3 regions of the Pseudomonas sp. PDNC002 genome follow, and region 3 is predicted to be linked to each of the others. Evidence: predicted binding sites of a transcription regulator. Region 3 holds the regulator's gene; each other region holds the start of a gene.
The links. Region 3 encodes sigma-54, which starts transcription at its own class of promoters, with help from an activator protein. Its sites were predicted from a motif close to ANTGGCATNNANNTTGCTNT; they were not measured.

Region 1: glnA (glutamate--ammonia ligase) is a predicted target of sigma-54. The motif match lies at 1,876-1,895, and genes of this name have one in related genera.
Region 2: JVX91_RS15420 (circularly permuted type 2 ATP-grasp protein) is a predicted target of sigma-54. The motif match lies at 2,133-2,152, and genes of this name have one in related genera.

What each region holds. Positions count from the first base shown of each region.
Region 1 is NZ_CP070356.1:617,818-621,092, reverse strand. It holds gene JVX91_RS02855 (mechanosensitive ion channel domain-containing protein) at 1-165, shown strand, start outside; gene glnA (glutamate--ammonia ligase) at 369-1,778, opposite strand; gene thiI (tRNA uracil 4-sulfurtransferase ThiI) at 2,110-3,275, shown strand, end outside.
Region 2 is NZ_CP070356.1:3,334,839-3,338,113, forward strand. It holds gene JVX91_RS15410 (ABC transporter ATP-binding protein) at 1-394, opposite strand, end outside; gene ydcS (putative ABC transporter substrate-binding protein YdcS) at 670-1,827, opposite strand; gene JVX91_RS15420 (circularly permuted type 2 ATP-grasp protein) at 2,194-3,275, shown strand, end outside.
Region 3 is NZ_CP070356.1:2,334,418-2,337,692, forward strand. It holds gene rapZ (RNase adapter RapZ) at 1-302, opposite strand, end outside; gene ptsN (PTS IIA-like nitrogen regulatory protein PtsN) at 305-772, opposite strand; gene raiA (ribosome-associated translation inhibitor RaiA) at 781-1,089, opposite strand; gene JVX91_RS10825 (RNA polymerase factor sigma-54) at 1,168-2,670, opposite strand; gene lptB (LPS export ABC transporter ATP-binding protein) at 2,925-3,275, opposite strand, start outside.

The DNA.
Region 1 (3,275 bases), 1.7 Mb from region 3:
CAATGGGAAGTGCAGCGCGCCTTCAACCTGCGTCTGCGCCAGAAGCTCGACAAGGCCGGCCTGGAGTTGTCCATGCCACGTCTCAACGTGCAGCTCTCGCGCATGCGCAAGTCGCGTCGTGAAGATGACGAGGAGCAAGGCGTACCGGCAGACGGCGGGATCTGATCCCGGCCTCACGTTGTGGGGACGAGCTTGCTCGCGAACCGTCTGCCACCGGAGTCGATGGAACATCCGTTCGCGAGCAGGTTCGCTCCAGCAGTGACGCCCGCACCCACCTGCAGGAGCGGCACTACCGTTGTTGCTGAGCCCATAAAAAAGGCCTCCCGAAGGAGGCCTTAATACTGAAGCTATTTATAGGTATTCGTGGATCAGACGCTGTAGTACAGGTCGTATTCCAGCGGGTGCACGAAGGTGCGCACCTTGATTTCTTCTTCCGACTTCAGCTCGATGTAGGCATCGATGAACTCGTCGGTGAACACGCCGCCCTTGGTCAGGAACGCACGGCCCTTGTCGAGTTCTTCCAGCGCCTCTTTCAGGCTGCCGCAAACCTGCGGGATTTCCTTCGCCTCTTCCGGCGGCAGGTCGTACAGGTTCTTGTCAGCAGCATCGCCGGGGTGAATCTTGTTCTGGATGCCGTCCAGGCCAGCCATCAGCAGTGCGGCGAAGCACAGGTAGGGGTTGGCAGCCGGGTCCGGGAAGCGCGCTTCGATGCGGCGGGCTTTCGGGCTGGAAACGTACGGGATACGGATCGAGGCGGAACGGTTACGGGCCGAGTAGGCCAGCATGACCGGGGCTTCGAAGCCCGGAACCAGACGCTTGTAGGAGTTGGTGGCCGGGTTGGTGAAGCCGTTCAGGGCCTTGCCGTGCTTGATGATGCCGCCGATGAAGTACAGGGCGGTATCGGACAGGCCGGCATAGCCTTCGCCAGCGAAGGTGTTCTTGCCATCCTTGGAGATGGACATGTGCACGTGCATGCCCGAGCCGTTGTCGCCGTACAGCGGTTTCGGCATGAAGGTCACGGTCTTGCCGTAGGCGTCGGCGACGTTGTGGATGCAGTACTTCAGGGTCTGAACTTCGTCAGCCTTGGCAACCAGGGTGTTGAACTTCACGCCGATTTCGTTCTGGCCGGCAGTCGCCACTTCGTGGTGGTGAACTTCGATGACCAGGCCCATTTCTTCCATGGCGTTGCACATGGCGGTACGGATTTCGTGGTCGTGGTCGACCGGCGGTACCGGGAAGTAGCCGCCTTTGACGCCCGGACGGTGACCTTTGTTGCCGGTCTCGATGTCAGCGTCGGTGTTCCAGGAAGCCTGCTCGGAGAAGATCTTGAACATCGAGCCGGAGATGTCGGACTTGAACTTCACTTCGTCGAAGATGAAGAACTCCGGCTCCGGGCCAACGAATACGGTGTCACCGATACCGGTGGACTTCAGGTATTCCTCGGCGCGCTTGGCGATGTTGCGCGGGTCGCGCTCGTAGCCTTGCATGGTGCTCGGCTCGATGATGTCGCAAACGATGATCAGGGTCGGCTCTTCGGTGAACGGGTCGAGCACGGCGGTGCTGTCGTCCGGGAGCAGGATCATGTCGGAGGCTTCGATGCCCTTCCAGCCTTCGATGGAGGAACCATCGAACATCTTGCCGGCTTCGAAGAACTCGTCGTCCAGCGCGTCGCGGGCGGGCATGGTGACGTGCTGCTGCTTGCCTTTGGTATCGGTGAAGCGCAGGTCAACCCACTTCACGTCATGATCTTTGATCAGTTGTTGCGACTTGTACGACATGCTGTCCTCCAGGAGGGATTAGAGCTGGGAGCTTTCTGTGCCCCAGTATCGGGTGATGCCGGCCGGAATACTCCGCCAGGGCAACCTGCCTCACAAGAGAGCAAGTTGCGTGCCAGTGCCCGTAATCGGGCAGAGGCCCTGATTTCAGGGCCCGCCGAAGGCGTAACGAGGAATTGCACGATATTAGTGCACCGTTTCGGTGCTTCGTCGTGGTGCGTCAGTCCATTTTGGTGCACGAAAAAGAAAGTGTCGGAAATCTGCTCAAGTCTTGAGCAATTTCGGATATAATTCCGCCCCTTTTTTTCTGTCCCATGGCAATCGCCCGGTCCGCATGAAACTCATCGTCAAGGTCTTCCAGGAAATCACCATCAAGAGCCGGCCAGTGCGCAAGCGCTTCATCCGGCAGCTGGCGAAGAACATTCGCACGGTGCTCCGTGACCTCGATCCCGAGCTGCTGGTGGAAGGCGAATGGGACAACCTCGAGGTCGAGACCAAGGTCACCGACCCCAAGGCCCTGCGCGAGATGATCGAGCGCCTGACCTGCACGCCGGGCATCGGCCACTTCCTGGAAGTGCACGAGTATCCGCTGGGCGACTTCGACGACATCCTCGAGAAGTGCAAACAGCACTTCGGCGACAAGCTGCCGGGCAAGATCTTCTCCATGCGCTGCAAGCGTGCCGGCAAGCATCCGTTCACTTCCATTGATGTGGAGCGCTACGTCGGTGGCGGCCTGCGCCAGCATTGCGGCGCGGCGGGTGTCTCGCTGAAAAACCCGGAAGTGGAAGTGCGCGTGGAAATCCGCCACGACCGCCTCTACGTGATCCACGCCCAGCACGACGGCCTCGGCGGTTACCCACTGGGTGCGCTGGAGCAGGTGCTGGTGCTGATGTCCGGTGGCTTCGACTCCACCGTGGCGGCCTACCAGATGATGCGCCGCGGCATGATCAGCCACTTCGTGTTCTTCAACCTCGGCGGCCGCGCCCACGAACTGGGCGTGATGGAAGTCGCGCACTACCTGTGGAAGAAGTACGGCAGCTCCCAGCGCGTGCTGTTCGTCAGCGTGCCCTTCGAGGAAGTGGTCGGCGAGATTCTCACCAAGGTCGACGACAGCTACATGGGCGTGACCTTGAAGCGCATGATGTTGCGCGCCGCCAGCCGCGTGGCCGAGCGCCTGGAGATCGACGCGCTGGTGACCGGCGAGGCGATTTCCCAGGTGTCCAGCCAGACCCTGCCGAACCTCTCGGTGATCGACCGGGTGACCGACACCCTGGTCCTGCGCCCGCTGATCGTCAGCCACAAGCAGGACATCATCGACACCGCGACCAAGATCGGCACCGCCGAGTTCGCCAAGCACATGCCCGAGTACTGCGGCGTGATCTCGGTGAACCCGACCACCCAGGCCAAGCCGCACCGCGTCGATTACGAAGAAACCAAGTTCGACATGGCCGTGCTCGACCGCGCCCTGGAGCGCTCCACCCAGATGACCGTCGACCGCGT
Region 2 (3,275 bases), 1.0 Mb from region 3:
GCTTGCGCTTGCCGTAGCCGGCCAGGGCGACCATGCCCAGGGCTTCCTCGGCGCGGTGGTAGCGTTCGGTCTTCGCCACGCCTTTCACCTTCAGGCTGTAGGCGACGTTATCCAGCACGTTCATGTGCGGGAACAGTGCGTAGTCCTGGAACACCGTGTTCACGTCGCGCTCGTAGGGCGGCAGGCCCGCCGCTTCCACGCCATGGATGCGGATGGAGCCGGAGGTGGGCTGCTCGAAGCCGGCGATCAGCCGCAGGCAGGTGGTCTTGCCCGAGCCGGACGGGCCGAGCATGGAGAAGAACTCGCCGTCGCGGATCTCGATGGACACGCGGTCGACGGCGCGCACCTCGCCATAGTGACGGCTCACGTCGGTGAACTGGACGGCTGTGGTCATGCTGCGGGCTACCTGCGTGGCGGGGGCTGCATCAGAAAAGGTAGCGCATGGGGGCGGGGGTGCTTGCCGACTTGCCGGCGAGGTGGGGCATTTGTACCAGCGACAGTTTTATGGACAGGTCCTGCGCCAACGCATCCCCTCACCCCAGCCCTCTCCCTTGGGGAGAGGGAGCCGTTCGTGCCGGCTGATGGCAAGGTTTCATCCTGCACCGAACGGTCCCCTCTCCCGCGTGCGGGAGAGGGTTAGGGTGAGGGGCTTTTGATCCAGCAGGGGCATCACCTCCCACCCATGATCGCAATGTAGTCCTGCGTCCAGCGGCTATACGGCACGCACTGTCCCTGAGCGCACTTGGCCTGCGGCGTCTTCCAGAAGGCAATACGGTCGAACTGGTCGTAGCCGTTGGTGGCGCAACCCTGGGCACCCAGCAATTGGCTGCCGGTGCAACCGTCGGGCGAGGCGGGCACCGAGCCGAACCAGGCGGCGACGTCACCCTGCACCTTGGGCTCCAGCGACCAGTTCAGCCACTTGTAGGCGCACACCGGGTGCTTGGCGTCGACGTGCATCATGGTGGTGTCGGCCCAGCCGGTGACGCCTTCGCCGGGGATGGTCGAGGCGATCGGCTGCTTCTCGCCCTGCAGCGCGTTCACCTGGTAGGGCCAGGAACCGGAGGCGGCGACGCCTTCGTTCTTGAAGTCGCTCATCTGCACCGTCGCGTCGTGCCAGTAGCGGTGGATCAGCTTCTGCTGTTCGCGCAGCAGCTTGAGGGCGGCGGCGTACTGTTCTTCGTTGAGCTCGTACGGGTCCTGGATGCCCAGCGCGGGCTGGGTGGCCTTCAGGTAGAGCGCCGCGTCGGCGATGTAGATCGGCCCGTCGTAGGCCTGCACACGGCCCTTGTTGCTCTTGCCGTCGGGCAGCTTCTGCTCGGTGAACACCACGCTCCAGCTATCCGGTGCCTTGGGGAAGACCTTGGTGTTGTACATCAATACGTTCGGCCCCCACTGGTACGGCGTGCCGTAGTGCTTGCCGTCCACCGTGTGCCAGGGCGCGTCCTGCAGGCGCTTGTCGACGTTTTTCCAGTTGGGCACCAGGGCGATGTTGATCGGCTGCACGCGCTTGCCGTAGACCAGCCGTAGCGATGCGTCGCCGGAGGCGGTGACCAGGTCGTAGCCGCCCTTGGCCATCAGGCTGACCATCTCGTCGGAAGTGGCGGCGGTCTTCACGTTGACCTTGCAGCCGCTGTCCTTCTCGAACTGGCTGACCCAGTCGTAGTTCTTGTCGCTTTCGCCGCGTTCGACGTAGCCGGGCCAGGCAATGATGTCGAGGGCGCCCTCTGGCTGGCCGAGTTGCTTGAGCGCCTCGGCGGCCTGCAACGAGCCACTTGAAAGCAGGCTGACGCCGGCAAAGGCCAGCGCCGCGACTTTCGCTGAAAACATTTGCACTGATGACATGGACGGACTCCTGTTGTTCTTCGTTGTGGGAGCCACTGCGGAACCAGCGCGCAGAAAAATGGCACCTCCGTTGACCGCTGCATGTCCATAGCGAATGGGCACGCTCTTGCAGCGTAGTTCCGGCCCCAGGGGCTGACAAGAAAGCCCCCGGCGCCCCGCAAAGCCCCGTCATCTGGCGCTCGCGGCCCCAAACGGGGCGGGCCGGGGCCAACGGCCGACAAAAGCGCACCGAGCTGGTGCGAGGCGTACCGGCAGCCTTTGCAAGTCATTGAACCAACAGGAAATCGACCTCTGGCACGGGCCTTGCGATGGCCTTCCCAGCCGAGGACGAGCGGCAACAAGGAGTAGAAGATGGCTCGGGTGTTCTATGACGAAATGCATGACGCCGCTGGCGCCTGCCGACCGCACTACACAGAATTTTCCCGCTGGCTGGCGGACATGCCCGGCGAGCAGCTGCAACAGCGCCGTCGCGAGGCCGACCTGCTGTTCTACCGCGCAGGCATCACCTTCACTCTCTATGGCGACGACCAGGGCACCGAGCGCCTGATCCCCTTCGACACCATCCCGCGCAGCATCCCCGCCAGCGAGTGGCGGACCATCGAGGCCGGCTGCATCCAGCGCGTACAGGCGCTCAACCTGTTTCTCGCCGACCTCTACCACGACCAGCGCATCCTCAAGGAAGGCCTTATCCCGCCCGAGCAGGTCCTGGCCAACGACCAGTACCAACTGGCGATGCAGGGCCTGGACGTGCCCGGCAATGTCTACGCGCATATCGCCGGCATCGACCTGGTGCGCGACGGCAACGGCGCCTACTACGTGCTCGAGGATAACCTGCGCACCCCCAGCGGCGTCTCCTACATGCTGGAAAACCGCAAGATGATGATGCGGCTGTTCCCCGAGCTGTTCTCCGCCCAGCGCATCGCGCCCATCGACCACTACCCGAACCTGCTGCTGGACACCCTGCGCAACTCCAGCCCGCTGGATAACCCCAGCGTGGTGGTGCTGACGCCGGGTCGCTTCAACAGCGCCTACTTCGAGCACGCCTTCCTGGCCCGCGAGATGGGCGTGGAACTGGTGGAGGGCGCCGACCTGTTCGTCCGCGACGAGCGCGTCTACATGCGTACCACCGCTGGGCCGCAGCAGGTGGACGTGATCTACCGGCGCATCGACGACGACTTCCTCGATCCGCTGGCCTTCAACCCTGACTCCATGCTCGGCGTGCCCGGCCTGCTGGCCGCCTACCGTGCCGGCAACGTGGTGCTGGCTAATGCCATCGGCACCGGTGTGGCCGACGACAAGTCGGTCTACCCCTACGTGCCGGAGATGATCCGCTTCTACCTCGACCAGGAGCCGATCCTGCACAACGTGCCGACCTGGCAGTGCCGCCGTCCGCAGGACCTGTCCCACGTGCTGGCGCACCTCCCTGAACTCGT
Region 3 (3,275 bases):
AAACGCTTGAGAAGGGTTTCATCGTCCGCATCGAGATACAGGACGTCGCACTGAATGTGCTTGTCGCGCGCTTCCTGCAACAGTTCCGGGAAGCGTTGCAGTTGGCTGGGCAAGTTGCGTGCATCAATGGAGACCGCAACCTGCGGGTGCAGCAGTTCGGTGTGTAGCAGCGCGCGCTGGGCCAGATCCGGAAGGAGGCTTGCCGGCAGGTTATCGATACAGTAGAAGCCGTTGTCCTCGAGCACATTGAGCGCGGTGCTCTTGCCCGAGCCGGACCTTCCACTGATGATGATCAGGCGCATGATCAGTGCCCGTTGTTCTGGAAGTCCACGACGATCCGGTACAGGTCCTCGCCGTTGGCGGCGTGGCGCAGGCGGTCGCGGACGTCGGAACGGTCGAGCATGGAAGCGATCTGCCGGAGCAGTTCCAGGTGCTCCTCGGTAGCGGCTTCCGGCACCAGCAGCACGAACACCAGGTCCACCGGAGCGCCGTCGAGGGCGTCGAAGTCTACCGGGTGGTCAAGGTGCAGGATGGCGCTGATGGGCGACTGGCAGCCGGGGAGGCGGCAGTGCGGAATGGCGATGCCATTGCCGAAACCGGTGGAGCCCAGGCGTTCCCGGGCCACCAGGCTGTCGAAGATGTCTTGGGAATCGAAACCCGGCAGCTCGCGAGCCACCAGGTTGGCGATTTGTTCGAGGACACGTTTCTTGCTGCCGCCCGGCACGTTCACGAGGGAACGGCCGGGGGTCAGGATTTGCTCAAGTCGGATCATAGAGGGGGTTAACGAACGCCCACACCTTGCTGGCGTTCGAGGTATTTTTCCTTGTGCTTGATCAGCTGGCGGTCGAGTTTGTCGGTAAGAAGGTCGATAGCCGCGTACATGTCTTCATGCTCGGCACAGGCCACCACTTCGCCTCCGGCGATGTGCAGGGTGGCTTCGATTTTCTGCTTCAGCTTCTCGACCTCCATGATGACCTGAACATTGGTGATCTTGTCGAAGTGGCGCTCCAGTCGGCCTAGTTTCTCGCCGACATAGTCGCGCAGGGCGTCGGTCACATCCAGTTGATGTCCACTGATGTTGACTTGCATACCGCTTTCTCCTTATTGCCCGTGTGTAAGTGGCAGGTTATTTGGCCTGCCGCCGGAACACCTTGGCGTGGATCAACGTCACACCAGCCGTTTACGCTCGCTGGAGGGAGAGATTCCTAGGGACTCCCGGTATTTGGCTACGGTGCGACGTGCCACTTGAATGCCCTGTGCCTCCAGTAAACCAGCGATCTTGCTGTCACTCAATGGCTTTTTCGGACTTTCAGCCGCGACCAGTTTCTTGATGATGGCGCGGATCGCGGTGGACGAGCACTCGCCGCCCTCGGAGGTGCTGACGTGGCTGGAGAAGAAATATTTCAGCTCGAAGATGCCGCGCGGCGTGTGCATGAACTTCTGCGTGGTGACGCGCGAGATGGTCGATTCATGCATGCCGACGGCTTCGGCGATGTCGTGCAGGACCAGCGGCTTCATCGCCTCCTCGCCGTACTCGAGGAAGCCGCGCTGGTGCTCGACGATCTGCGTCGCCACCTTCATCAGCGTCTCGTTGCGGCTCTGCAGGCTCTTGATGAACCAGCGCGCTTCCTGCAGCTGGTTGCGCATGAAGGTGTTGTCGGCGCTGGAGTCGGCGCGGCGCACGAGGCCGGCATACTGCGAGTTCACGCGCAGGCGTGGCACCGCTTCCTGGTTCAGCTCCACCAGCCAGCGTTCGTTGTGCTTGCGGACGATGACATCCGGCACCACGTACTCGGCTTCGCCGGACTCGATCTGCGAACCGGGGCGTGGGTGCAGCGACTGGATCAGTTCGATGGTCTCGCGCAGCTCGTCTTCCTTGAGCTTCATGCGGCGCATCAGCTGGCTGTAGTCACGGCTGCCGAGCAGGTCGAGGTGGTCGGAAACCAGCTTCAGGGCCTCGGTCAGCAGGTAGGTCTTGGCGGGCATCTGGCGAAGCTGCAGCAGCAGGCATTCGCGCAGGTTGCGTGCGCCGACACCGGCGGGTTCGAGCTGTTGGACCCGGCGCAGGACGACTTCCACTTCGTCCATTTCCACGCCCAGTTCGGGGTCGATGGAGACGAGGATGTCGTCGAGGGATTCTTCGAGGTAACCGTCGTCGTTGATGCCGTCGATGATGCTCAGGGCGATCAGGCGGTCGGTGTCGGACATCGGTGCCAGGTTCAGTTGCCACAGCAGGTGGCTCTGCAGGCTCTCGCCGGCGGAGGTGCGGGAGGTGAAGTCCCACTCGTCGTCGTCGTTGCTGGGCAGGCTGCTGGCGCTGGTCTGGTAGATGTCTTCCCAGGCGGTATCGACGGGAAGCTCGTTGGGGATGCGCTCGGCCCACTGGTCCTCGTCGAGGCTGTCGGCGTTGGGCGTGGTGCTTTCCTGGAAGTTGTCCTGGGAGTTGCTGCTGGTGCCGTTGACGGCGGACTCGGCGCCGTCGGCCATGGGGTCGCTGTTGTCGTAGTCCTCGCCCTCTTCCTGGCGCTCCAGCATCGGGTTGGACTCCAGGGCTTCCTGGATTTCCTGTTGGAGGTCCAGCGTGGAGAGCTGGAGCAGTCGGATGGCCTGTTGCAGCTGCGGGGTCATCGTCAGCTGCTGGCCCATCTTGAGGACTAGCGATGGTTTCATGGCTGGAACTAGGCACCTTGTTCGCTGGCGCAAAGCGCGCCATATCCACGACTACGGACGCCGGGGCGCCGCGAGGAAGCAAATTATATGCCTGAGTTTGGACGCTTTGCCTAGAGGCTGTCGACCTTTCGTTACAACCCGGTTGCGCCAGGGGATGCCGGGCAGCCGAATGCGTCGTGGAGCGGCAGGCGAGCCGCGCCACGGGCGAGGGGAGGGATTGGCTGCCGCGCCCAGGCAGGGCGCGGTGTGGGGCCTTAGAGGCGGAACTCGTGGCCCAGGTAGACTTCCTTCACCAGGTCGTTGGCGAGGATGCTTTCGGCGCTGCCTTCGGCGATCAGCTGACCGTCGTTGACGATGTACGCCGTCTCGCAGATATCCAGGGTTTCGCGGACGTTGTGGTCGGTGATCAGTACACCGATACCCTTGGCCTTGAGGTGATGGATGATCTGCTTGATGTCGCCTACGGAGATCGGATCGACGCCGGCGAAGGGTTCGTCCAGCAGGATGAACTTCGGCGAGCTGGCCAGGGCGCGAGCGATTTCCACACGGCGGCGTTCACCGCCGGACAAGCTCATGCCGAGGTTGTCGCGGATGTGGTGGATGTG